3 regions of the Ruegeria sp. YKSD163 genome follow, and region 2 is predicted to be linked to each of the others. Evidence: riboswitches for the same ligand, from Rfam matches in the RefSeq annotation. Region 2 holds a riboswitch; each other region holds the start of a gene.
The links. A riboswitch is a leader RNA that binds a small molecule or an ion and turns the genes downstream of it on or off. The one in region 2 is predicted to bind cobalamin.
Positions count from the first base shown of each region.

Region 1: it holds a riboswitch for cobalamin, as region 2 does, so the genes downstream of both, AC2FNA_RS04015 (DUF1636 family protein) here and AC2FNA_RS05675 (hypothetical protein) in region 2, are expected to answer to the same signal.
Region 3: it holds a riboswitch for cobalamin, as region 2 does, so the genes downstream of both, AC2FNA_RS04085 (CbtB domain-containing protein) here and AC2FNA_RS05675 (hypothetical protein) in region 2, are expected to answer to the same signal.

Region 1 is NZ_JBXWRM010000002.1:245,329-252,754, forward strand. Features, by position in the region: gene AC2FNA_RS03990 (aminopeptidase P family protein) at 1-517, shown strand, start outside; gene AC2FNA_RS03995 (DUF427 domain-containing protein) at 601-945, shown strand; gene AC2FNA_RS04000 (class I SAM-dependent methyltransferase) at 982-1,734, opposite strand; gene AC2FNA_RS04005 (NAD(P)-dependent oxidoreductase) at 1,800-2,762, opposite strand; gene AC2FNA_RS04010 (LysR substrate-binding domain-containing protein) at 2,981-3,865, shown strand; cobalamin riboswitch at 3,938-4,160, shown strand; gene AC2FNA_RS04015 (DUF1636 family protein) at 4,255-4,629, shown strand; gene cobW (cobalamin biosynthesis protein CobW) at 4,633-5,688, shown strand; gene cobN (cobaltochelatase subunit CobN) at 5,698-7,426, shown strand, end outside.
Region 2 is NZ_JBXWRM010000003.1:54,946-62,371, forward strand. Features, by position in the region: gene AC2FNA_RS05660 (alpha/beta hydrolase family protein) at 1-283, opposite strand, end outside; gene AC2FNA_RS05665 (TetR/AcrR family transcriptional regulator) at 367-924, shown strand; gene ypfJ (KPN_02809 family neutral zinc metallopeptidase) at 921-1,769, opposite strand; cobalamin riboswitch at 1,875-2,086, shown strand; gene AC2FNA_RS05675 (hypothetical protein) at 2,358-2,570, shown strand; gene AC2FNA_RS05680 (protein-tyrosine phosphatase family protein) at 2,575-3,072, opposite strand; gene AC2FNA_RS05685 (hypothetical protein) at 3,207-3,791, opposite strand; gene AC2FNA_RS05690 (DNA polymerase III subunit gamma/tau) at 3,879-5,648, shown strand; gene AC2FNA_RS05695 (GNAT family N-acetyltransferase) at 5,728-6,198, opposite strand; gene AC2FNA_RS05700 (NAD(P)/FAD-dependent oxidoreductase) at 6,195-7,238, opposite strand; gene mnmC2 (tRNA (5-methylaminomethyl-2-thiouridine)(34)-methyltransferase MnmC2) at 7,288-7,426, shown strand, end outside.
Region 3 is NZ_JBXWRM010000002.1:261,003-268,428, forward strand. Features, by position in the region: gene AC2FNA_RS04070 (cobyrinic acid a,c-diamide synthase CobB) at 1-932, shown strand, start outside; gene cobA (uroporphyrinogen-III C-methyltransferase) at 929-1,657, shown strand; gene cobF (precorrin-6A synthase (deacetylating)) at 1,650-2,393, shown strand; cobalamin riboswitch at 2,437-2,647, shown strand; gene AC2FNA_RS04085 (CbtB domain-containing protein) at 2,683-2,853, shown strand; gene AC2FNA_RS04090 (CbtA family protein) at 2,857-3,555, shown strand; gene AC2FNA_RS04095 (hypothetical protein) at 3,619-4,113, shown strand; gene AC2FNA_RS04100 (DUF1636 family protein) at 4,101-4,457, opposite strand; gene AC2FNA_RS04105 (LysR substrate-binding domain-containing protein) at 4,513-5,463, opposite strand; gene AC2FNA_RS04110 (aspartate dehydrogenase) at 5,497-6,324, opposite strand; gene AC2FNA_RS04115 (xanthine dehydrogenase family protein molybdopterin-binding subunit) at 6,438-7,426, shown strand, end outside.

The sequences.
Region 1 (7,426 bases), on a different contig from region 2:
TTTCACGCGGGTCCTGAAAGGCATGATCGCCATGTCCATGCTGCGCTGGCCCGTGGGGCTGGCGGGGCGCGATATCGAATGCGTGGCGCGCCTGCCGCTGTGGCTGGCGGGGCAGGATTTCAACCACGGGGTCGGGCACGGCGTCGGTGCGTATCTGAGCGTGCATGAGGGACCGCAGCGGCTGGCGCGGGTCAGCCACGTGCCGCTGGAACCGGGCATGATCCTGTCGAACGAGCCGGGATACTATCGCGAGGGCGCATTCGGCATCCGCATCGAGAACCTGGTGGTGGTGCAAGAGGCCGCCCCCCTGCCCGGTGGCGACGCAGAGCGCGCCATGTTGGATTGGCGCACTCTGACCTATGTCCCGATTGATCGGCGGCTGATCGTCGCGGAGATGCTGACGGTTGAGGAACGCGATTGGCTGAACGCCTATCATGCCGACGTCGCGGCAAAGATCGGTCCACGTCTGGGCGCCGAGACGCGGATGTGGTTGGATGCCGCAACCGCGCCGCTTTGACACGCGGCTGTTACACCGGCGGGGCAACACTCGCCGCCGGACCGAAGAATACGAGATACGAGATACGGGGAAGGAAACGGAACATGAGCGATCACATCACCATCCGCAAGGCGCCGGGCAAATGGAGCGTCCGGTCGGGCGGTGCCATCCTGGGCGAAAGCAGCAACGCGCTGGAACTGAGCGAGGGCGAACTGCCTCCGGTGATCTATTTCCCGCGCGCCGATATCGCCATGGCCTTCCTGGACCGCAGCGACAAGACCACCCATTGCCCGCACAAGGGCGACGCCAGCTATTACTCCATCGTCAACCGCTCGTCTGTGACCAAGGACGCGGTCTGGACCTATGAGGACCCGCTGCCAGCGATGGAGCGGATCAAGGGCTATCTGGCCTTTGTGCTAAGCGACAGCGTCAAGGTGGAACAGATCTGATCGGGACAGGGGGCGGCGCGACGCGCCGCCTGCCGCTCAGGGCAGTTTCTGCGCGATATAGAAACCATAGCTGACATGCGCCGAATGCGCGCGATAGAGCACGATCTCTGCGCGTTCGGCTGCAACGATCTCTTTTGCTTCGGCCGAGTCTGCGTGCCGCTTCAGAAAACCGGCAAACCGCGCCTCCATAGGCTCGTAATAGGCCGCGAGCCAACAGGCGGGCGGAAGCGGAAAATAGCCTCGCAACCCGTATCCCGCTGCCTCGATCTGCGCTATTTTCTCGCCAGCGGTGGCAACCTGCGGATATTCCCGCGCCCAATGCGCACTCAGATCGGCGGGACGGTCGTTGGTCAGCCAGGTCAGTTCCGACACCGCCAGAATGCCGCCCGGGCGCAAGAAGCGCCGCCAGGCAAGCAACCCAGCCTCGAACCCGACGTTGTAGATCGCCCCCTCGGACCAGATCACATCCAACGACGCATTGGCAAAGGGCAGCTCCTCCATCGACGCGGCAAGCGTGTCGATGCGGTCCATCAGGCCTGCGCGAGCAGCGCGCCGATCTAGCTCGGCCAGAAAGGCAGGCAGCAGATCCACCGCAGTGATCCGCGCATCCAGTTCTTCGGCCAACACCAAGCTGGCAGCACCTGTGCCACAACCAATATCGGCGATGTCCAGACCCGTGCGCCCGGCCAGCCCGGCCAAGCGCAGGGCCAGACGAGTATGGTCGACATCACCTGGCCCCTGCCGCTCTGCCTCCAGATGCAGGTCGGTCAGCAATTGCAACATGTCCATGCATCACCTCCTGCCGCGCAGGATAGCCGAACCAAAAGCGGCCACTGCGCGGCGGGCTGTCGCGCCTAGCCTGACGCGCGCACGAGCCCCTGCGGAACCACCTCGTAACCGGGCTCTTCGGGTTCGTCATCCACCATCTCGGGCGGAAAGCCCGGCGCGGTGATGTCAAGCCCGGTCGCCTCTTCCAGGCGGCGGATGATGTCGTCGGACTGGGCCCGCATGCCATAGCGGGCGATCCCGTCCTCGAAGATGCTGATCATCAGCGGCGAGATCTCCAGCGGCACGCCGGTGCGGTCGGCTATCGACTGGAACAGGCCGATATCCTTTTTCACCAAGTCCATTGTGAAGTTGATGTCGCGGCTGCCATTCAGGATCACCTGGCTTTCGGTCTCGTGCACAAAAGAGGTGCCCGAACTGATCTTGATTGCCTCGTAGGTGGTGTTCAGATCCATGCCGGCGGCCTTCATCGTCACCAGCGCCTCGCAGCAGGTCAGCAGGTTTGCGGTGGCCAGATAGTTGGTCATCACCTTCAGAACCGAGGCGCTGCCCAGCGGGCCAGTATGCAGGATACGCCGCCCCATCACGGTCAGGAAGGGCAGGATGCGCTCGAACGTGGCCCGGTCGCAGCCCGCGAAAATCGAGATATTGCCGGTATCGGCCCGGTGACAGCCACCCGAAACCGGGCAGTCGACAGCGGCACCGCCGCGCGCGATCACCTGTTCGCCCAGTCGTTTGACCTCGGCCTCGTCGGTGGTGGACATTTCCATCCAGATCTTGCCGGGTCCGACCTCGGGCAGCATCTCCGCCATCACCGCGGCGCTGGCGGCGGGCGAAGGCAGACAGGTGATCACCGCGTCGCAATCGCGCATCATCTGCGCCGGCCCTTCGGCCGCCTTGGCGCCGCGCGAGACGAAACCCGCCACCAGATCGGGGTTGAGATCATGCACCGTCAAATCGATGCCATTGCGCAGCAGCGAGCCCGAGAGCTTGCCACCCACATTGCCCAGTCCGATAAAGCCTACTTTCATTGCGTCCTCCCTTGCCGGTCCTGCCGGGGTCATGGTTCGCGCGCAGTATGAAAGCTGGATTTAACCAAGAGAAACGAATAAAGAATGTCAAAATGCCATGATTTTTTTGTGATACATGTCGAACCCGCGCAACCGACAAAATTTCCACGGAAATTTTGTCCCAGAAAATTTGAATTTTCTGGGCCCCGCCCCGGTCCTCGGCCCGGATCTTTTCTGAGATGGCCCGCCTGCCCAACCCGGTCTGGCTGCGGACGTTCGAGGCCGCCGCCCGTCATCTGAACTTCACCGAAGCCGCGCGCGAACTGGGGCTGACCCAGACCGCCGTATCCCTGCATATCCGCTCGCTAGAAGCCGAGTTGGGAGAGCCCCTTTTTACCCGTGCGGCCCGGCGGCTGGGGTTGACCGAGTTGGGGCGCAGCTATGCGCTGTCGGTGCGGCAGGCGCTGGCGGATGTGGCGCTGTCGACCTCTAGCCTATTCGGTCCGGCCCGGCGCGGCATCCTGCGGCTGCGTGCGCCGATTTCCTCGGCCGCCTACTGGCTCGCCGCCATCCTGCCGGATTTTGCCGCCGACCATCCCGGTATTCCCGTGCGACTGGTCTCGAACATCTGGGATGACGGCCCGGCGGTGGGCAGCGTGGATGTGGACATCAGGCTGGGGCGTGGCGATTGGGCAGGGTTGGTGACCGAAAAGCTCTGCGATGAGACCATCGTGCCGGTTGCGCGGGCCGGAGAACCGGTGCAGCCACCGTCGGCGCTTCAGGCGCATCAGCTGATCCACATCCTGGGATACGAGGACAACTGGCCACGCTGGTTCGCGGCGCAGGACCTGTCCGCTCCAACCGGCGGCAGCCTTTATTCGGTCGATACCACCGTCGCGGCGCTGCAACTGGTGATGGCGGGGGCCGGGCTGGCGATCGTGCTGACGCGCTTTGCCCAGGGCGCCATCGCCCAGGGCGCACCACTGCGGCTGGCGGGACCTCCGATTCCCTTTTCGCAGGCGCATTATCTGGTCCGCCCCGAACGTGCCGCCCCGCCCGGTGCCCCGGCGCAGCTCTACCTCGACTGGCTGCGTGCGCGGCTGGCGGCGGATGCCGCTGGCTGAACGTCAGAGGTCGCTTTTCCCCTGCCCCCTCAGACGCACCGCCAAGCGCGCTTGACAAGGCCCCTGCCCATGCCGCATGTCCGCCCTGTTGGTGTCCGGGAAACCGGATGAAAAGGGAATGCGCCAGCGGTTCCGGGAACTGGTCCCGGGCAGCCGTCAAGCGCAGCCGCCCCCGCGACCGTGACCGGAGAGGGTGCCCAAGCCACTGGCCAATTGGCCGGGAAGGCGGGACGCCCGACAGGGCAAGACCCTGACATCCGCAAGCCGGGAGACCTGCCAGCACACGAACTGCAACCGGACGGGGTGTTTCCGGTGACGGGTCTGGGGCCAGAAGGGCCGACCCGTGCATGCCCCGTCCCCCATGACTGGACCCTGGGGGGATGAGAGAGATGAGCGAACACGCTCCGGTCGAGCTGTTGGTCTGTACCACCTGCCGCCGTGGATTACCGGTCGAAGACGATGCCCAGCGCCCTGGCGCGCTGCTCCACCGCGCGCTGAGCGCCGCCGCGCTGCCCGAAGGGGTCATCGTGAGGCCGGTCGAATGCCTGTCCAATTGCGATCAGGGTTGCTCGATCGTGTTGCGCGGCGGCCCGACGCGCTGGACCTTTGTTTATGAGAACCTCAACGAGGCCGATGACGTGGCCACCATCGTCGAGGGCGTCACCAAATATCACGCCACCGCTGACGGGCTTGTCCCCTGGCGCGAGCGTCCCGTCCATTTCCGCAAGAACTGCGCCGCGCGCATCCCCCCGATCGGAGCCTGAGCCATGAGCACCCTTGAAAAACTCCCCGTTACCGTGATCACCGGCTTTCTCGGTTCGGGCAAGACCACGCTGATCCGCCACCTGATGCAGAACCCGCAAGGCAAGCGGCTGGCCGTGGTCGTCAACGAATTCGGCGATGTGGGGGTCGATGGCGAGATCCTGAAAAGCTGCGCCATCCCGGAATGCCCGGCGGAAAACATCATGGAACTGGCCAATGGCTGCATCTGCTGCACCGTGGCCGATGATTTCATCCCCACCATCGAGGCGCTGATGGCGCTGGAGCCGCGCCCCGATCACATCCTGATCGAAACCTCGGGCCTGGCGCTACCGAAGCCGCTCTTGAAGGCGTTCGACTGGCCCGATATCCGGTCCAAGATCACCGTGGATGGCGTCATCGCGCTGGCCGATGCCGAGGCGGTTGCGGCGGGCCGCTTCGCGCCCAATGTGGCGGCGGTGGATGCCCAGCGGCTGGCCGACGACTCGATCGACCATGAAACGCCCCTGTCCGAGGTGTTCGAGGATCAGATCAGCTGCGCCGACATCATCCTGCTGACCAAGCCCGATCTGGCCGGCCCCGAGGGCGTGGCACGCGCGCGCGAGGTGATCGCCGCCGAGGCGCCCCGCCCGCTGCCGGTGGTCGAGGTGGCCGAGGGCGCGGTGGATGTGCGCGTCATCCTGGGCCTTGGCGCCGCCGCCGAGGACGACATGGACGCTCGTCCCAGCCATCATGACGGCCATGACGACCACGAGCACGACGATTTCGAAAGCATCGTGGTGGAACTGCCCGAACAATCCGACCCGGCCGAACTGGTCGCGCGGATCGAGCGGCTGGCCAACGAGTTGAACATCCTGCGCGTCAAGGGCTATGCCGCCGTTTCGGGCAAGCCCATGCGCCTCTTGGTGCAGGCGGTGGGTGCGCGGGTGCGTCACCAATATGACCGCCCGTGGCAGCCGGGCGAGGAGCGCCGCTCGCGCATGGTGGTGATCGCCGAGCATCACGACATCGACGAGGCCGCGATCCGTGCCATCCTGACCGGCGTTTCCGAGCCTGCGGAGTAAGCGCGCGCCATGCATGTCGTTTTCCGCGAAAGCCACGGGCTGGAAGAGACCGAGACCCCGACCGACCTGGGCCAGAGCCCGGCGGATCTGGTGGTGCTGTCGTTCTCGGACAGTGACCTGGGTGCTTTTGCGGCGGGCTGGCATCGCGGCGGCGGGGCGGTGGGCAGAATGCCCACCCTACGCCTGGCCAACCTGACGGCGCTGAAACATCCCCTATCCGTCGATACCTATGTCGAGAATACCCTGTCAGGGGCCAAGGGCATCCTGATCCGGCTGATCGGCGGCGTGCCTTATTGGGCCTATGGGCTGCAACAGGTGCTGGCGCTGGCGCAGGAGAAGGGGCTCGCGCTGGCGGTTCTGCCGGCGGACGGGCGCGAGGATACGCGCCTTGACGCCTATTCCACCCTGCCCGTCTCGACCCTGCGGCGGTTGCAACATCTCTGCGACACCGGCGGCGAGGTGGCGGCGCAGGCCGCGCTGGCGCAAATGGCGCTGGCGACCGGGCTTTATGCCGGGCCGGTGATCGGGTCAAAGGTGCTGCCCGAATGCGGGTTCTGGTGCCCCGAGCGCGGCGTGATCGCGCCCGAGACTGCGTTCGAGGGCGACGCCCCGCGCATACTGGTCACCTTTTACCGAGCCTATCTGACTTCGGCCGACACGGCCTCGGTCGCGGCGCTGATCCAGGCCTTTCGCGCGCGCGGATTTCAGGCGATGGGCATGTTCGCGCCTTCGCTGAAGGTGCCCGCCGCTGCCGATTGGATCGCCGGACAGATGCCGGGGCTGGCCCCGGCGGCCATCGTCAATGCCACCTCGTTTTCCGGCAAGGGCGCCAATGGCGCCTCGCCGCTCGACGCCGCCGGCGTACCGGTATTCCAGGTGGCGCTGGCCACCTCTCGCCGCAAGGCCTGGGCCGAGGCCGAGCGCGGGCTGTCGCCCGCCGATCTGGCCATGCATGTGGTGCTGCCCGAGGTCGACGGGCGCATCGACGCCGGGCTTATCTCGTTCAAGGAGCCGGGCAAGCGCGACCCGGCGCTGGAATATTCCCGTTTCGCGCACCGCCCAGAACCCGACCGGATCGAGGCGGTGGTAAACCGGGTGTCGGGCTGGCTGCGGCTGGCGGCCAAACCCGCTGCCGAGCGCTCGGTTGCATTGGTTCTGTCCACCTATCCCGGCAAGGACTGGCAGATGGCCCATGCGGTTGGTTTGGACGCGCTGGCCTCGGTCGAGGCGATACTGTGCGATTTGCAGGATGAGGGGTATGACATCGCATCCGGGCAGCCGATTGCGGAAGAGCTGCAAAATGTGTCGATTTCGTGGCCAATCGCTGATTACCGCAAAGCTTTGGCCAGCATTCCGCCACAATTGCGCCAGGATTTGCAAAGCGCTTGGGGTGACCCTGAGAGTGATCCGGCATTTTCGCAAGGCAATTTGCAGTTTCGCGCGATCCGGCGCGGCAAGGCGCTGGTGGCCCTGCAACCGGAACGGGGCACGCCCGAGGCGCGCGATGACGACTATCACGACCTCTCCCGCACTCCGCGCCACGGCTATGTGGCCTTCTATCTCTGGCTGCGGCAGGCGCTGGGAGCCGACGCCCTGATCCATATCGGCGCCCATGGCACGCTGGAATGGCTGCCGGGCAAGGCGGTGGCGCTGTCGGGGCAATGCTGGCCCGAGGTTCTGATCGGCGATCTGCCGGTGATTTACCCCTTTATCGTCAACGATCCGGGCGAGGCCGCGC
Region 2 (7,426 bases):
CAAGGAGCGCCCAGTCGGACATGGTGGCGGTCGAGGCCGCAAGCGGCCCGGTCAGCGAATGCCCGAAATCGCGATAATCATAAGTCAGGCAGGCCATGCTCCGCTCGGTCGCCAGCCAGGTGGCGAAATGATGGTAATAGTCGCGCGGCACCCCGGTGGCGCTGTTGATCACAACAGCAACCCGGGGCGTGCCCACCGGCAGATAGAGCCGCGCCGAAAGCTGCGCCGGCCCGGATGAAAAATGAAAATCCTCGACCCTGACAGATGACTGCATATCCAGCATTGGGACCTCCAGATGACCTAGACCGATTGGTCTATTTCTCATGTCTGGACCAATCGGTCCAGAGCTGTCAATATCCTCGGCACATGACCCAACGTCCGCTTCCGACCAAAGATCGCCTGATCCGCACCGCCGCCCAGCTGTTCCAGCGCCGGGGGTATCATGGCGTTGGATTGTCCGAACTGCTGGCCGAGGCAGAGGCGCCCAAGGGCTCGCTCTATCACCACTTTCCCAATGGGAAATCCGACCTGGCACTGGCCTCGGCCACCTGGGCCTCGGACGAGATGCTGCGGCTGATCGCGGCCTCGTTCGAACCGGCCGACAGTTTCCATGACGGGATGCAGGTGCTGTGCGGCAAGGTCGCGAAGCTCTTTGACAAGTCAGGCCAATGGGATGGCTGCCCGATCTCGTCGACCCTGTTCGAAGGCCCGGACAACGCCGCGTTTCGCGCCCATGCCCGCCACCTGTTCGAAGGCTGGATTACCGAGGGCGCGCATCATGCCAGACGCTTTGGGCTAACCGATCCGCAAAAGATCGCCGAGACCATGTTCATCCTGCTGCAAGGCGGCTGGATGCTGGCCCGCGCCCGGCAATCCTCGGACGTGCTGCGCCGTTTGCCCGAGATGCTGCCGCGCGCGGATTAGAGCCTGTTGGTGTTGAACGTGTCGCAGCTTGCGACCCGGCCACTTTTATAGCCGCGATCGAACCAGGATGCCCGCTGCACCGAGGTGCCGTGGGTAAAGGTATGCGGTTGCGGCACCCGGCCCGCCTGCCGTTGCAGCCGGTCGTCGCCGATCATCCGGGCGGCGTTCAGCGCTTCATCCAGATCGCCGCGTTCCATCAGGCCCTGGACCGAGCGCGCCCAGACACCCGACAGGCAATCGGCCTGCAATTCCAGCCGCACGGTCAGCGCGTTGGCCTCGACCTGCGAGGATTGCCGGCGGGCCTGATCCACCTGACCGAGAATGCCCAACTGGTTCTGCACGTGATGGCCCACTTCGTGTGCGATTACATAGGCGGCGGCGAAATCGCCGCCCGCCTGCAAGCGCTGCGCCAGGGTGGCAAAGAAATCGGTGTCGAGATAGGCCTTTTGGTCGGCGGGGCAGTAGAATGGTCCGGTCGCGCCTGAGGCGCCGCCACAGGGGCTGGACGTCACCTGAGAGAACAGCACCAGCGTCGGCGGGATGTAGTCGCGGCCCAGTTGGTCGCGGAACACGGTGCCCCAGACATCCTCGGTCGTGGCCAATACGCGCGAGACGAATTCGCCCGCCTGCCGCTCTTCGGCGGTCAGTTCCTTGGGTGTGCTCTGGCTCGGGCCCGGCCGTTCGGTCAGGAACGGGGTGACGTCGATGCCGGTGAAAGCGCCAATAACCAAGAGCAGCAGAACCCCGCCGATACCCAGCCCGCGCCCGCCGATGGCCATGCCACCGCCACGTCGCCCGCGACGATCCTCGACATGCCTGCTGCCGCGTACTCCTCTCAACCGCATGCCGACACCCTTCTTCAGCCTGACTACTCGATACCGATACTAGCATCCCGCCGCATGGGGAAAAACACGGCACGAACACCCGGCTTGACTCCGGCCCGCAACACCCGCTACCGCTAAGGCGATGGTTCTCGGTGACACATGCGCCGGGATGAAAAGGGAACACGGTGCGGCCCCCTGGCGACAGAGGACCAATGCCGAGACTGCCCCCGCAACTGTAAGCGGTGAGCAATGCCGAAATGCCACTGGCCCCCGGGCCGGGAAGGCCGGCAAAGCCCGGACCCGCAAGTCAGGAGACCTGCCATCGCAACCGTAACTCGAACCCGGGCGGGGTGTCCGGACGGGATGCCTTGGCCCTGATCGGCCGGTCCCCGACACCCTGTTCCACCGCGCGGAGGGCGCAGGATGATCTGGACTACAAGAACGCATGAATTTGCCGCAACGCTCTGTCGCCGAACCGGCAGGCCCTGCCCCGCGCTGTCGGCATTGGCCGAGAACCTCGCCCGCGCGCTGCGTCAGGCTGAACCGATGACCGATGCAGGTTTCGCGATAGAGGGGCATTGCGAGATGCCCCCGTGTGGAGCAGGTTGCATGGCCCGCTACGCCGCCTCGCACAGCCGGATCCGCGTGTTCTGCGGCGTCGACGAAGACACCGCCCTGTCGCATCTGAATCGCTTTGCCGATGCGCTGATGGCGCCCGACGGAGCGGGATTTGCCGCCGGGCCGGGCCCGGTACCATGCGCCATGGCCGAGGCCCGGCCCCGCTGCGTCCACTCTGCTGCGCCAGTGCAAGCAACGGCCTGAAGGATCAGTCCCGGATAGCACGCCCAGCCAGCGCCCAGTCCATCTGGGCGTCGGTTTCCACCGCGCAGGGGCGGACCGACCGCAAATGCGCAAGCGCCGCCTTGGGCTCTTCGCCCGTCTCGATCATCAGGCGCAACGCCGCCATGCCCGACCGGCCACAGCCACCCTTGCAATGGATCAATACGCGCCCGCCGCCGTGCAGAGCATGCCGGGCCGATTTGCTGATCGCCTTCCATTTGATCTCGGCATCACGGCCAGGCACTCCGAAATCATCGACCGGCAGATGAGCCCAGCGGCAGGCGCGACTCTGGATATCAGCACCAAAATTGCGCGCACCGTGCTGCAGCATCTCGACCTCGGTCGTCATCGAGATCACCAGCCCAGGCGCCCAGGACCCGATCAGATCGACATCGCCGGAATAATCGCCCGACCGTCCCGGCAACTGGCAGATCGCCAATGTGCCGCCGCCGACTTGCAGCGCATAGAGAACCAGCTGCGCCATCTGCGGTTTCCCTTTCCGACCGACCATTGCCACGGGGCGTGGCGATCCTGACCCCAAGGGTAGAATGGCCTTTAACGCGGCGGTATCGCAAGACAAGATACCCGTGAACAGATCAAACAGCGCCGCGACGCGGGTCAGCGGTTGTCTATATACACGCGAATCTGATCCCGGGTCACGCCCTGAGCGCCGATCAGATGTGCCACCGGAATGCCGTTGATCGGGACCATGGTCCCGGTCTCGTCATCAAGCTCTTGCACGCTGACCCGTGTCTCTCCAACGGAGCCGGGACGCAGCAGCAAAGCTTCGCCCTTCAGGGTCAGGACATCTCGTGCCGTATCGAAATCGGTGATCGTGACAACGTCATAGCCATCCGCAACGCCGCTATAATTCTCGATCACCACCTGGTCGGCCCCACCCCCGGTGGTGACCAGGTCCCCCTCATCCACGACCAGGGTATCGCGCCCGACGCCACCCTTGACGGTGTCCGCCGTACCCAGGTCGCCGCGATCGTCCACCGAAACGATGAAGTCGTCGCCCTGCTGTCCGTTAATCAGATTAGAGCCGAAATTGTCGGATATCGCATCGTCGCCCGCGCCACTTGCAATCGTGTAATCGTCCCGAACGGCGTTACCTCCAACGGGAAGGGACTCGACGGAACAGATTCGTATACCCCTGTACCCGTCTGCATCAACCTCGAGACAGGGGAACGCACCCGCCATTTCCAACCCAATCCTGTTCCACCCCTGAAACAATCACACAGGCGGTGGACCTTCGCCCCTCTGCCCAGTACCGTCTGCAGAACCAGAATCCAGCCCCGACGAAAGCAGCCAATGTCCGACGCCTCTCCGACCCCCTATCAGGTGCTGGCCCGCAAGTACCGGCCCGAAACCTTTGCCGATCTGGTCGGGCAGGATTCGATGGTGCGGACGCTTAAAAATGCCTTTGCCGCCGACCGGATCGCGCAAGCGTTCATCATGACCGGCATCCGGGGCACCGGCAAGACGACCACCGCGAGGATCATCGCCAAGGGAATGAACTGTATTGGCCCGGATGGAAATGGCGGGCCGACCACCGAACCTTGCGGGACATGCGAGCATTGCGTGGCCATCATGGAAGGCCGCCATGTCGATGTGATGGAGATGGACGCCGCCAGCCGCACCGGCGTGAACGACATCCGCGAGATCATCGACAGCGTGCGCTATCGCGCCGCCAGCGCGCGTTACAAGATCTATATCATCGACGAGGTTCACATGCTGTCGACCAGCGCCTTCAACGCGCTGCTCAAGACGCTGGAGGAGCCGCCGGCGCATGTGAAATTCATCTTTGCCACGACCGAGATCCGCAAGGTGCCGGTGACAGTGCTGAGCCGCTGCCAGCGGTTTGACCTGCGCCGGATTGAGCCCGAGGACATGATCGCGCTGATGCGCCGGATCGCCGATGCCGAGGGGGCGCAGATCGCCGAAGACGCGCTGGCGCTGATCGTGCGCGCCGCGGAAGGGTCGGCGCGAGATGCGACCTCTCTCCTGGACCAGGCGATCAGCCATGGCGCGGGCGAGACCAGCGCCGAGCAGGTGCGGGCGATGCTGGGACTGGCCGACCGGGGACGGGTGCTGGACCTGATGGACATGATCCTGCGCGGCGATGCGGGCGCGGCACTGACCGAGCTTGGCGCTCAATATGCCGAAGGCGCCGACCCGATGGCAGTGCTGCGCGATCTGGCCGAGATCACCCATTGGGTGTCGGTGGTCAAGATCACGCCCGATGCCGCCGAGGATCCGACCGTTTCGCCCGACGAGCGGGCGCGCGGCCAGCAGATGGCGGATGCGCTGCCGATGCGAGTGCTGACCCGGATGTGGCAGATGCTGCTGAAAGCGCTGGAAGAGGTGGCAGCCGCTCCCAATGCGATGATGGCCGCCGAGATGGCGGTGATCCGGCTGACCCATGTGGCCGATCTGCCCAGCCCCGAAGAGCTGATCAAACGGTTGCAGGACGCGCCACCGCCGCCGAACCCCGGCGGCGGGGTGCGCGGCGGTCAGGGCGCGCCCTCCGCCAACGGGGTGAGCGCCAGCTATGCACCCGCCCCGCGCGGCGGTGGCGGCGGGCCTGTTGCGGCGCTGGCGCAGGATGCGCAAACGGCATTGGCGCGGTTTCCCACATTCGAGCATGTGGTCGAACTGATCCGCGCCAATCGCGACGGCAAGCTGTTGGCGGATATCGAGATGGACCTGCGATTGGTCAGCTATCAGCCGGGCCGGATCGAGTTTCAACCCACCGAGCGCGCCCCCACCGATCTGGCGCAGCGGCTGGGCAGTGCGCTGCAACGCTGGACCGGCAATCGCTGGGCGGTGAGCGTGGTGGCGCAGGGCGGCGGCAAGACCATCGACGAGGTGCGCAACGCCGAGAAATACGCGCTGGAGGAGAAGGCCCGCGAACATCCGCTGGTGCAGGCGGTGCTGGCACAGTTTCCCAAGGCGCGGATCACCCATATCGAGACCCCGGAACAACGCGCTGCCAAGGTGGTGACCGAGGCGCTGCCCGAGGTCGAGGATGAATGGGATCCGTTCGAGGACAGCTGAGCGCCGCCTCTCGAACGCGGAGCGCCGAGAATTTTCGACGAAAATTCTCGTGGTCGTCCGCGGCGATCGTCGACGCGCTTCAGACGAGCTTCTTCTGCATGGTGATCGAGGTGGGCCGATCGTAACCGGGATGTGCGGTCTCTCCGGTCTGGACAAAACCAAGCCGAGTAAAGGCGGCGTGGTTCTCCACCAGTTCCACCCGAGTTTCCAGCTCAACAACCGGCAGGCCCAGCGCGCGGGCGCGGGTCTCGGCCTGAGCCACCAGTCGGCGGGCCAGCCCTTGCCCTCGTAATTCAGCGTCCACCGCAAGCTTGCCGAGATAGAGCCGCCCGGGTTTGACCGTCAGGAACACCACCGCCAGCGGGGGTGTTCCCAGTGCCCAGATTTCGTGCCGCGCCGCATGATCCGCGACTGTTTCTTCAGTCAGACGATGCATTGACGAGGGCGGGTCGATCCGGCCATCCATGAAGGCAAAGCTGTCACGGATCAGGGACAGGACCACGCCAATCTGCGGGCTGTCCGGTGCGACCCGGTAGGGAGCGAGGTTCACAGCGAAGCCTCCGGGCGGAAATCCTCGGGGATGCTGTCGCGCCCTTCCAGTACCAGATCGGCCATGACCTGGGCCACTTTGGGCGCCATGCCGAAGCCGATCTTGAACCCGCCATTGGCGATGAACTGGCCGGGATAGAGCGGATGCGCCCCCAGCATCGGCGCGCGCGAGCGCGAGCGGGGGCGCACGCCCGCCCAGCGCTCGATCACCTCGGCCCCGTGCAATAGCGGCACCGCCTGCATTGCGCGGTCCAGAACCGTGTCCAGTGCCGCATCGGTGCCGTTCGGGTCATCGTAATCGCGTTCCGAGGTGGAGCCGATTGCCAGCGTGCCATCCGCGTGGGGCACGATATGCACCGTATCGGCAAAAAGCTGCGGCGCCTGTCGCCCGGCATCGAAGCGCACCAGCGCCGCCTGGCCCTTGACCCCACTGCCCACGATGCGACCCCGCCCGCGGTTCAACTCTTCCAGCCCGGCGATGCCGGTGGCGTGAATCACCCGCCCCCGGTTGGGCGCCTCGATCAGCACCTCGACTCCGCGCACCGCCAGCGCCGCGACCAGCGCGGCACAGGCGCGACGTGGATGCATGCGGGCGCTGAGCGTATCCTGCACCACCAGCCCAGTGGGTGAAGGCGGGCACCAGCCGCCCATCTCGCCAACCGGGCAGACCCGCCATTCGGCCCGCCCCTGCCACAGGGTACGGGCGTTTACCGCCCGTTCCTGTGCCAACGCCACGGCACGATCATCCGACAGCGGCTGGATGCGCCCGGTGCGGCCATAGCCGGGCGACACGCCGCCCGCCGCCTCTACTCCAGCCCAGAACCCTTCGGCCATCATCAGGCTGTCAAACTGGAACGCTTTCTTGGCATTCCAGTTCTCCGGCACATGCGGGGCCAGCGCGCCGACCAAGCCGCCCGACGACCCTGCCCCCGGCCCGAACGGGTCGACCACCTGCACCCGCGCCCCGCGCAAGACGCATGCCCATGCGATGGAAAGGCCGAAGATCCCCGCGCCGCGTATCGTCACATCGGCCATTGCCATCGCCCGTCCCTTTCGCCAGTGTCGCGCCGATTTCGTAGGGGATATTCGCATGGTTGACCAGCAAGCGAAACTCAGCTGGACCGAGGACCGGATACCGGTCTCGGACCGGTTCGACGATCCCTATTTCTCGCTTGAAAACGGTCTGGCCGAGACGCGGCATGTGTTTCTGGCGGGCAACAGCCTGCCAG
Region 3 (7,426 bases), on a different contig from region 2:
CGCAATCGGCGGCGGCCACGGCGCTGGGATTCCGGATGTACAATCCCGACCTGCCCTTTGCCGGAGTGATCCTGAACCGCTGTGCCAGCCCCCGGCACGAGCGGCTGACCCGGCTGGGCATGGAGCGCGCGGGCCTGCCGGTGCTGGGCGTGCTGCCCCGGCGCGGCGATCTGACCCTGCCCGAGCGGCATCTGGGCCTCATTCAGGCGGTGGAACATCCCGACCTGGAGGCCGCCATCGCGGGCTATGCCGCATTCCTGCGCGAACATGTCGACCTGGACGCGATCCGGGCCGCCGCCTCTTCAAGCCCTGCAGGGCTTTCCTCGGCACCGCTGCCGCCGCCCCCGGCCCAGCGCATCGCATTGGCGCGAGATGCGGCGTTTTCCTTCACCTATCCGCATCTCCTGGAAGGCTGGCGCGCGGGTGGCGCCGAGATCCTGCCGTTTTCACCGCTGGCCGACGAGGCCCCCGCGCCCGATGCCGATCTGGTCTGGCTGCCCGGCGGCTATCCCGAACTGCATGCGGGCACACTCGCCGCCGCCAATACCTTTCGCGCGGGGCTGAGACGACATGCCGAAACCCGGCCCGTGCATGGCGAATGCGGCGGCTACATGGCATTGGGTGAGGCGCTGATCGACAAGGACGGCACCCGCCACCGGATGGCGGGTCTGTTGGGCCTCGTCACCTCGTATGACAAGCGCAAGTTCAACCTGGGCTATCGCCGGGCCGAATTGCTGGGGCCCCTGCCCGGCTATGGTACCGGTGCCACCCTGCGCGGGCACGAGTTCCACTATTCCTCGATCCTGGAACAGCCCGACGCGCCGCTGGCCCGTGTTTTCGATGCCGAAGGCGTCGAGGGGCCGCAAACCGGGTCCGTGCGCGGGAATGTCACCGGCACCTTCTTTCACCTGATCGCAGAGGCGGGATCATGAGCGGTTTTGTCTCCTTCGTCGGCTCGGGGCCGGGCGACCCGGACCTGTTGACGCTGAAAGCTGTGGACCGGCTGGGCAAGGCAGACGCGGTGCTGTTCGACGATCTGTCGAGCGGGCCGATCCTGGCCCATGCGCGCGCGGATGCCGATCTGGTGGGGGTGGGCAAGCGGGCGGGCCGCGCCTCGCCCAAGCAGGACCACGTGAGCCGCCTGCTGGTGGATTATGCCCAGACCGGCGCCCACGTCGTGCGGCTGAAATCCGGCGATGGCGGTCTCTTTGGCCGGCTGGAGGAGGAACTGGTCGCGCTGCGCGCGGCCGGGATCGGATACGAGATCATCCCCGGCATCCCCTCGGCGGTGGCGGCGGCGGCGGCGGCGGGCATCCCGCTGACCCGACGGCTGACCGCGCGGCGGGTGCAATTCGTTACCGGCCATGACGTCAGCGGCCAATTGCCCCCCGACCTGAACCTGCCCGCACTGGCAGACCCGCAGGCCACCACGGTCGTGTTCATGGGCAAGCGCACTTTTCCGTTGCTGCTGGATGCGCTTGAGGCGCATGGCCTGCCACGTTCGACGCCTGCGTTGATGGCCGAAAGCGTCTCGACCCCTGAACAGCGCCTGACAAGCGCCACCATGGGCGAACTGGCCGAACGGCTGGCAGAGGAGGTGGGCACCGCCCCTGCCCTGATCCTGTATGGTCCGCTGGCGGAGTTCGGCGATGGTTGAGCTACTCCTGATCGGAATCGGCACTGGCAATCCCGACCATGTCACCCGCGAAGGCATCGCCGCCATTCGCGCCGCCGATCTGATCCTGATCCCGCGCAAGGGGGCGGGGAAATCCGATCTGGCCGGGCTGCGCGAGCGTATCATCACTGACGCCACCGACACCCCGCCGCAGATCGCCTATTTCGACATCCCCGCGCGCCGGGCTGACGACGGGTATCTGAAGGGCGTCGACGACTGGCACGATGCAATCGCCCTGCGCTGGCAGGCGGCGATGGAGGACCACCCCGGCGCGGCGCGGGTGGCGTTGCTGATCTGGGGAGACCCGTCGCTCTATGACAGTTCGCTGCGAATCGCGGCACGGCTCGATCCGCAACCCAAGGTGCGGGTGATTCCCGGCATCACGGCGCTTCAGGCCCTGACGGCGGCACATGGCATTCCGATCAACGAATTAGGCGCACCGTTTCTGGTCACAACCGGGCGGCGCCTGCGCGACGAAGGCTGGCCGCCCGCCGTGGATACCGCGGCCGTGATGCTGGACGGCGAATGCTCGTTCCAGGCCTTGGATATGTCCGATTACCACATCTGGTGGGGCGCCTATGTGGGTATGGAGGAACAGATTCTGGTGGCGGGTCCATTGGCCGCGGTGGCGGGAGAAATCGTCGAAACCCGTGCCCGCGCGCGGGCCGATCATGGCTGGATCATGGATATCTATCTTTTGAAAAAGCGCGGAAACTGACCGGAAAGGTCGCAAATGACGATTGCGCCGGGCGCGCGTTCGCGGCTAAATGGAGGGGTCTGGTCCTGCCGGAGCAATCCGGATGCTAAGAGGGAATTTGGTGCGACCGCCCGTCGGTTCAAGCCAAAGCCGCCCCCGCGACTGTAAGCGGTGAGCCGCTGTTCAACCAGCCACTCCCGGGTTCGCTCCGGGGGGAAGGCGAACAGAGGCACCGACCCGCGAGCCAGGAGACCTGCCAGACAGGTAATGAAACACCGGCCGTCGGGTGCGGCGGCAAGGAGGAAATGACATGACGACCAAAACACTCAAGGCATCGGCCACCGGTTCCGCGATCCTTCCGGCCCTGTTCGCCGTAATCCTGGGCCTGGGCATCGTGACCCTGGCGGGCCATGTGCAGGCATCCGCACTGCATGACGCCGCCCACGACGTGCGCCACGCAACCGGCTTTCCCTGCCACTGAACCATGTTCAGTCGCATTCTGACCAGCGCGTTGTTCGCTGGCGCTGCAGCAGGGCTGATTGCCGCCTTGCTGCAGTTTCTGTTCGTGCAGCCCGTGTTGCTGCATGCCGAGTTGTATGAATCCGGCGAACTGGTGCATTTCGGCGCCGAGGCGGTAAGCGCCCAGCCCGACCTGCCCGGTATGTTCGCCGATCCGATGCGCGATGCGCTCACGGTCGTTTTTGCGATGCTGACCTATACCGGCTATGCAGTTGTCATGGTTGCCCTGATGTCGGTGGCCGAGGGGATGGGCCATGCGGTGACCGCGCGCGCCGGTCTGCTTTGGGGGCTGGCCGGGTTCATCACCTTTCACTTCGCGCCCGGCCTGTCGCTGGCGCCCGAGGTGCCCGGTGTATCCTATACAGATATCACCGCCCGCCAGATCTGGTGGACCGCGACCGTGGCCGCGGCGGGTATCGCCATGTGGCTGATCGCCTTTGGCGGCAACCTGATGGCCTATGGCGCCGCCGCGCTGCTGTTGATGGCGCCGCATCTGATCGGCGCGCCCGAACCTGACAGCTTTGCCGGCCCGGTCCCCACCGAGCTGGGCGCGCTGTTTGCCGCCCGCGCCTTTGGTGTCGGGATGGCGGCCTGGGTGCTGCTGGGTGGCTTCGCGGGTTACTTCTGGCAGACCGAGAGCAAGCGCGCCGAAGCGCACGCCTGATCCGTCGACTTATATGCCCCGCCGGACCCATCCGGCGGGGTTTTTCTTTGCTAGGAGACTGATATGTCCCGCTCTCTCGCTCTGTTCGCCATCGGCCTTGTCTTTGGTGGCGGTGCCGGTTTCGTAACCGCGGCGGCCTATGGCGTTACCTTTGACGGTCATGATCATGGCGACGCGGCCCAGCATGGCGCCCATGACGTGGCGCAAGGCGGCCACGACCACGCCCAGGCCACCCATCTGCCCGCTGGCCCCGACGCACCCGGTGTGTCCGTAGCACTGACCCGTGATCCGATGTCGGGCTGGAACCTGCATGTAAGCCCGCAGAATTTCCGCTTTGCCCCCGAAAATGCCTCGGCCAGTGACGTGCCGGGCGAAGGCCATGCTCATGTTTATGTCAACGGCGTGAAACTGGCCCGGCTCTATGGCGAATGGATGTATATCCCCGACCTGCCCAAAGGCGCGGTCGAGGTGAAGGTCTCGCTGAACGCCAACAGCCACAGCCCGCTGATGGTCGATGGCACCCCGGTCGAGGCCGTGGTCACGGTTCAGGTGGAATAGGCCGGAATCCGCGCCAGCAGGCATTCCCGCAACCGTCCGCAGGGACGGGCATCGGAAATCCAGCCGCCGGGGCTGTCCAGATAGACACGGCAGGTGGCGGCAATATCGTCGGCATCCGCCACCACGTCGAGATCCGAGAACACATAGCTGGCCCGCCCCGGCCCCTGAAGGGCCAGCGCCACCGGGGTGGCGCAGGCGCCGAAACAGGCATGCTCTACCAGCTCCACCCGCCCGATCAGCCCGGCGCGCTTTAACGCCTCGGCCACGGCGGCCCGCTCGGCCCCGTGCTCACGGTCCCGCTCGCCCTGACAGCTGGAGCAAAGGGAAAGGCGCATGTCGCTCATGGTGACTCCTTGATCGGTGCCGAAGATGTGGCGCATCGGGTGCGCCGGGGCAAGCTCAACGCGTCATTTGCGCGGCCTCAACCCGCAGCGCATCCAGCACGCCGGCGACCGAGGGCGACAGGCTGGCGGATTTGCGCATCGAGACGCCCACCGGCCCGATCGGGATCGGCACCGCCCAGTCGACCCGCGCCAGCGCCCCCGCGCTGATATCGTGGCGCGGCACATGCGCGGGCATCACCGCCAGCATGTCCGACCCCAGCAACAGACCCCGGTTGGCCAGGTAAGAGACCGATTCCACCGCATAGGGTGGCGCGCCACCACCCAGATCGACAAACACCTGATCCAGCTGACGGCGCAACGTGGTTTCCGCCGGTGGCAGAATCCAGGGGTATTCCATCAGATCGGTCAGCGCGGGCGCGGCATGGCGATGCACGGGATGGCCGGTGCGGGCGACACAGATCACCTCTTCGTCAAACAGCCGCTCTTGCACGATCTCGGCCCGGTGCCGGTGCATCGGCAAGCGCCCGACCACCAGATCGACATCGCCCGAGCGCAGCGCCGGCATCAGCACCTCGTTGGTGCCCTCGACCAGTTTCACCACCAGCCCGGGCTTCTCGGCCAATAGCCGGGTCAGCACGCGGGGCAGAAACTCGGCCGAGGCGGCCAGCAGCGTGCCCACCACCACGCGCCCGCCATTGCCTTCGTTCAGATCGTCTAGCTCTTGGGCCGCATGGGAAATCTGCGCCAGGATCAGCTTGCCATGCCGGATCAGGGCCGCCCCGAACACGGTGGGCACCATGCCGCGATTGGTGCGGTCGAACAGCTGCACGTCGAAATCCAGTTCCAGATCCTTGATCAGCTTGGTGGCGGCGGGCTGGGACATGTTCAGCGCCTGCGCCGCGTGCAGGATCGAATGCCGCTCGCCCACGGCGACCAGCAGGCGCAGCTGTTTCAGCTTGAGCCGGGTCAACACGCGCTCGACGATGCGGATCTGGGTGCGGTTCATGGGTTTCGCGATATCACGAAGCTTGGCTATCGGTCAAAACGATAGCCGGATCGCCGCGCCGCGCTGTCGCAGCGCCGCCAGCAGGCTGAGCGCAGTCAGCGCCGAGGAACGCGGATTGCCCGGCAGCGGCAACCCCTCGATCTGAAACCGGAACCGGCCAAAGGCGCCCTCGGCCGCGATCTCGTGGATATTGGCGGTAGCGCCCGGATCGGCGATCAGCTCGGCCCGGGTGGCGTCCAGCCCAGCCCCGGCCAGTGCCACTGCGGCGGCCACGTTGGCGTTCTTGGGATAGGCCTGCGCCGCCGCGCGCGCGGTGCCAGTGAAATGGGTGACAGGACCGGTAAGCGCGTCCAGATCCAGCACCTTTTCGGCACGACTGCCGCGCCAGCCCTGCGGGGGCTTGCGCCCGGTATAGGTGACCTGCAAGCCCGTCCCCATCGCCGCCGCCGCCAGCGCATCCAGCGCCCCGATCGCGCCCGACGCAAGGCACAGCCTTGTCCCACCAGCGCGGGCGGCAGCCTCCAGCTCGGCACAGAACACCGCATCGGCCAGCGCACCGACCGAGACGGTCAGCACCTCGACCCCCGCGCCCAGCGCCGCCACCCCATGGGCACGCAGCCCGGAATGACCGGCGCAATCGACCAGCAGATCAGGCCGCTCGGGCAGGCCCTGCAAGGCTTGCGCCACCGGCACGCCCAGCGCCGCGCGCGCGGCCTGATCCCGCCCGGGCCGGCAAAGCGCTCCGGTCAGCTGCACGCCGACAGGCAGATGCGCCGCCACATGGGCGGCAATGGGCCCGTGCCCGATCAGTGCTATTCTCACCCTGTCCCCCTTTGGCCAACTGCCCCATAGTTTCCACATATCAGAACGATTGTGATATGCCGATTGCGGATAGCAGGATGCAATTTCGCGATTTGTGCCCACCCGGTCAGGCTTGCAGGATCGTGGCACCCGCCACCGTAGCCGAGAGCCCCGTGACCCGATCCGCGCCCTATACCGGACAAGCGCTGCCCAGGCGCGAAGACCCCCGCCTGCTGCGGGGCGAAGGGCGCTATGCGGGCGATATCCACCTGCCGGGGGCGCTGCATCTGGCCTTTCTACGCAGCCCCTATGCCAGCGGGCGGCTCGTTGCCTGCGATACCTCTGTCGCGCGGGTGATGCCGGGCGTGGCGGCGGTGCTGACCGCCGCCGACCTGGGCACGCTGGGCGGGCTCGAGGTCAACCCGGTGCTGCCGCTCGACCATGCCACACCTTACCCGATCCTGGCCGGCGACACGGTATCGGCGGTGGGCCAGCCGATCGCGGCGGTGCTGGCCGAAACGCCGGGACAGGCGCTGGACGCGGTCGAGGAGATCTCGGCAGAGATCGACGAGACCCCCGCCCCGCCCCCCGAACTGTTGGCCATGCAACATTGGCAGAGCGGCGATACGGCCGCCGCGTTCGCCCGCGCCACGCATGTGGTCGCGGTCCGAGTCGCCCATCCCCGCCTTGCCCCCAGCCCGATGGAGCCGCGCGCCATCGCCGTCCTGCCCGAGGGCGGCGGCCTGACCGTCTGGCTCTCCACCCAGACACCGCACCGGGCGCGGGCCGACCTTGCGCGCATTCTGTCCCTCGACCCGGCCCAATTGCGGGTGATCGCCCGCGATGTGGGTGGCGCCTTTGGCATGAAGGCCTCGCTTTACCCCGAAGAGGTGCTGGCGGTCTGGGCCGCGCATCATCTGGGCCGCCCGGTGCGCTGGACCGCCACCCGCAGCGAAGAGTTCCTGTCGGCCACCCATGGCCGGGGGCTGACAAGCGAAGGCCAGCTTGCCATCGACGGTGACGGGCGGTTTCTGGCGCTCAAGGCCCGTGTCGAGGCGCCGCTGGGCCATTGGCTGCCCAATTCGGCGCTGATCCCGGCCTGGAACGCCGCCCGCATTCTGCCCGGCCCCTATGACATCCCTGCCACCGATCTGGGCACCAG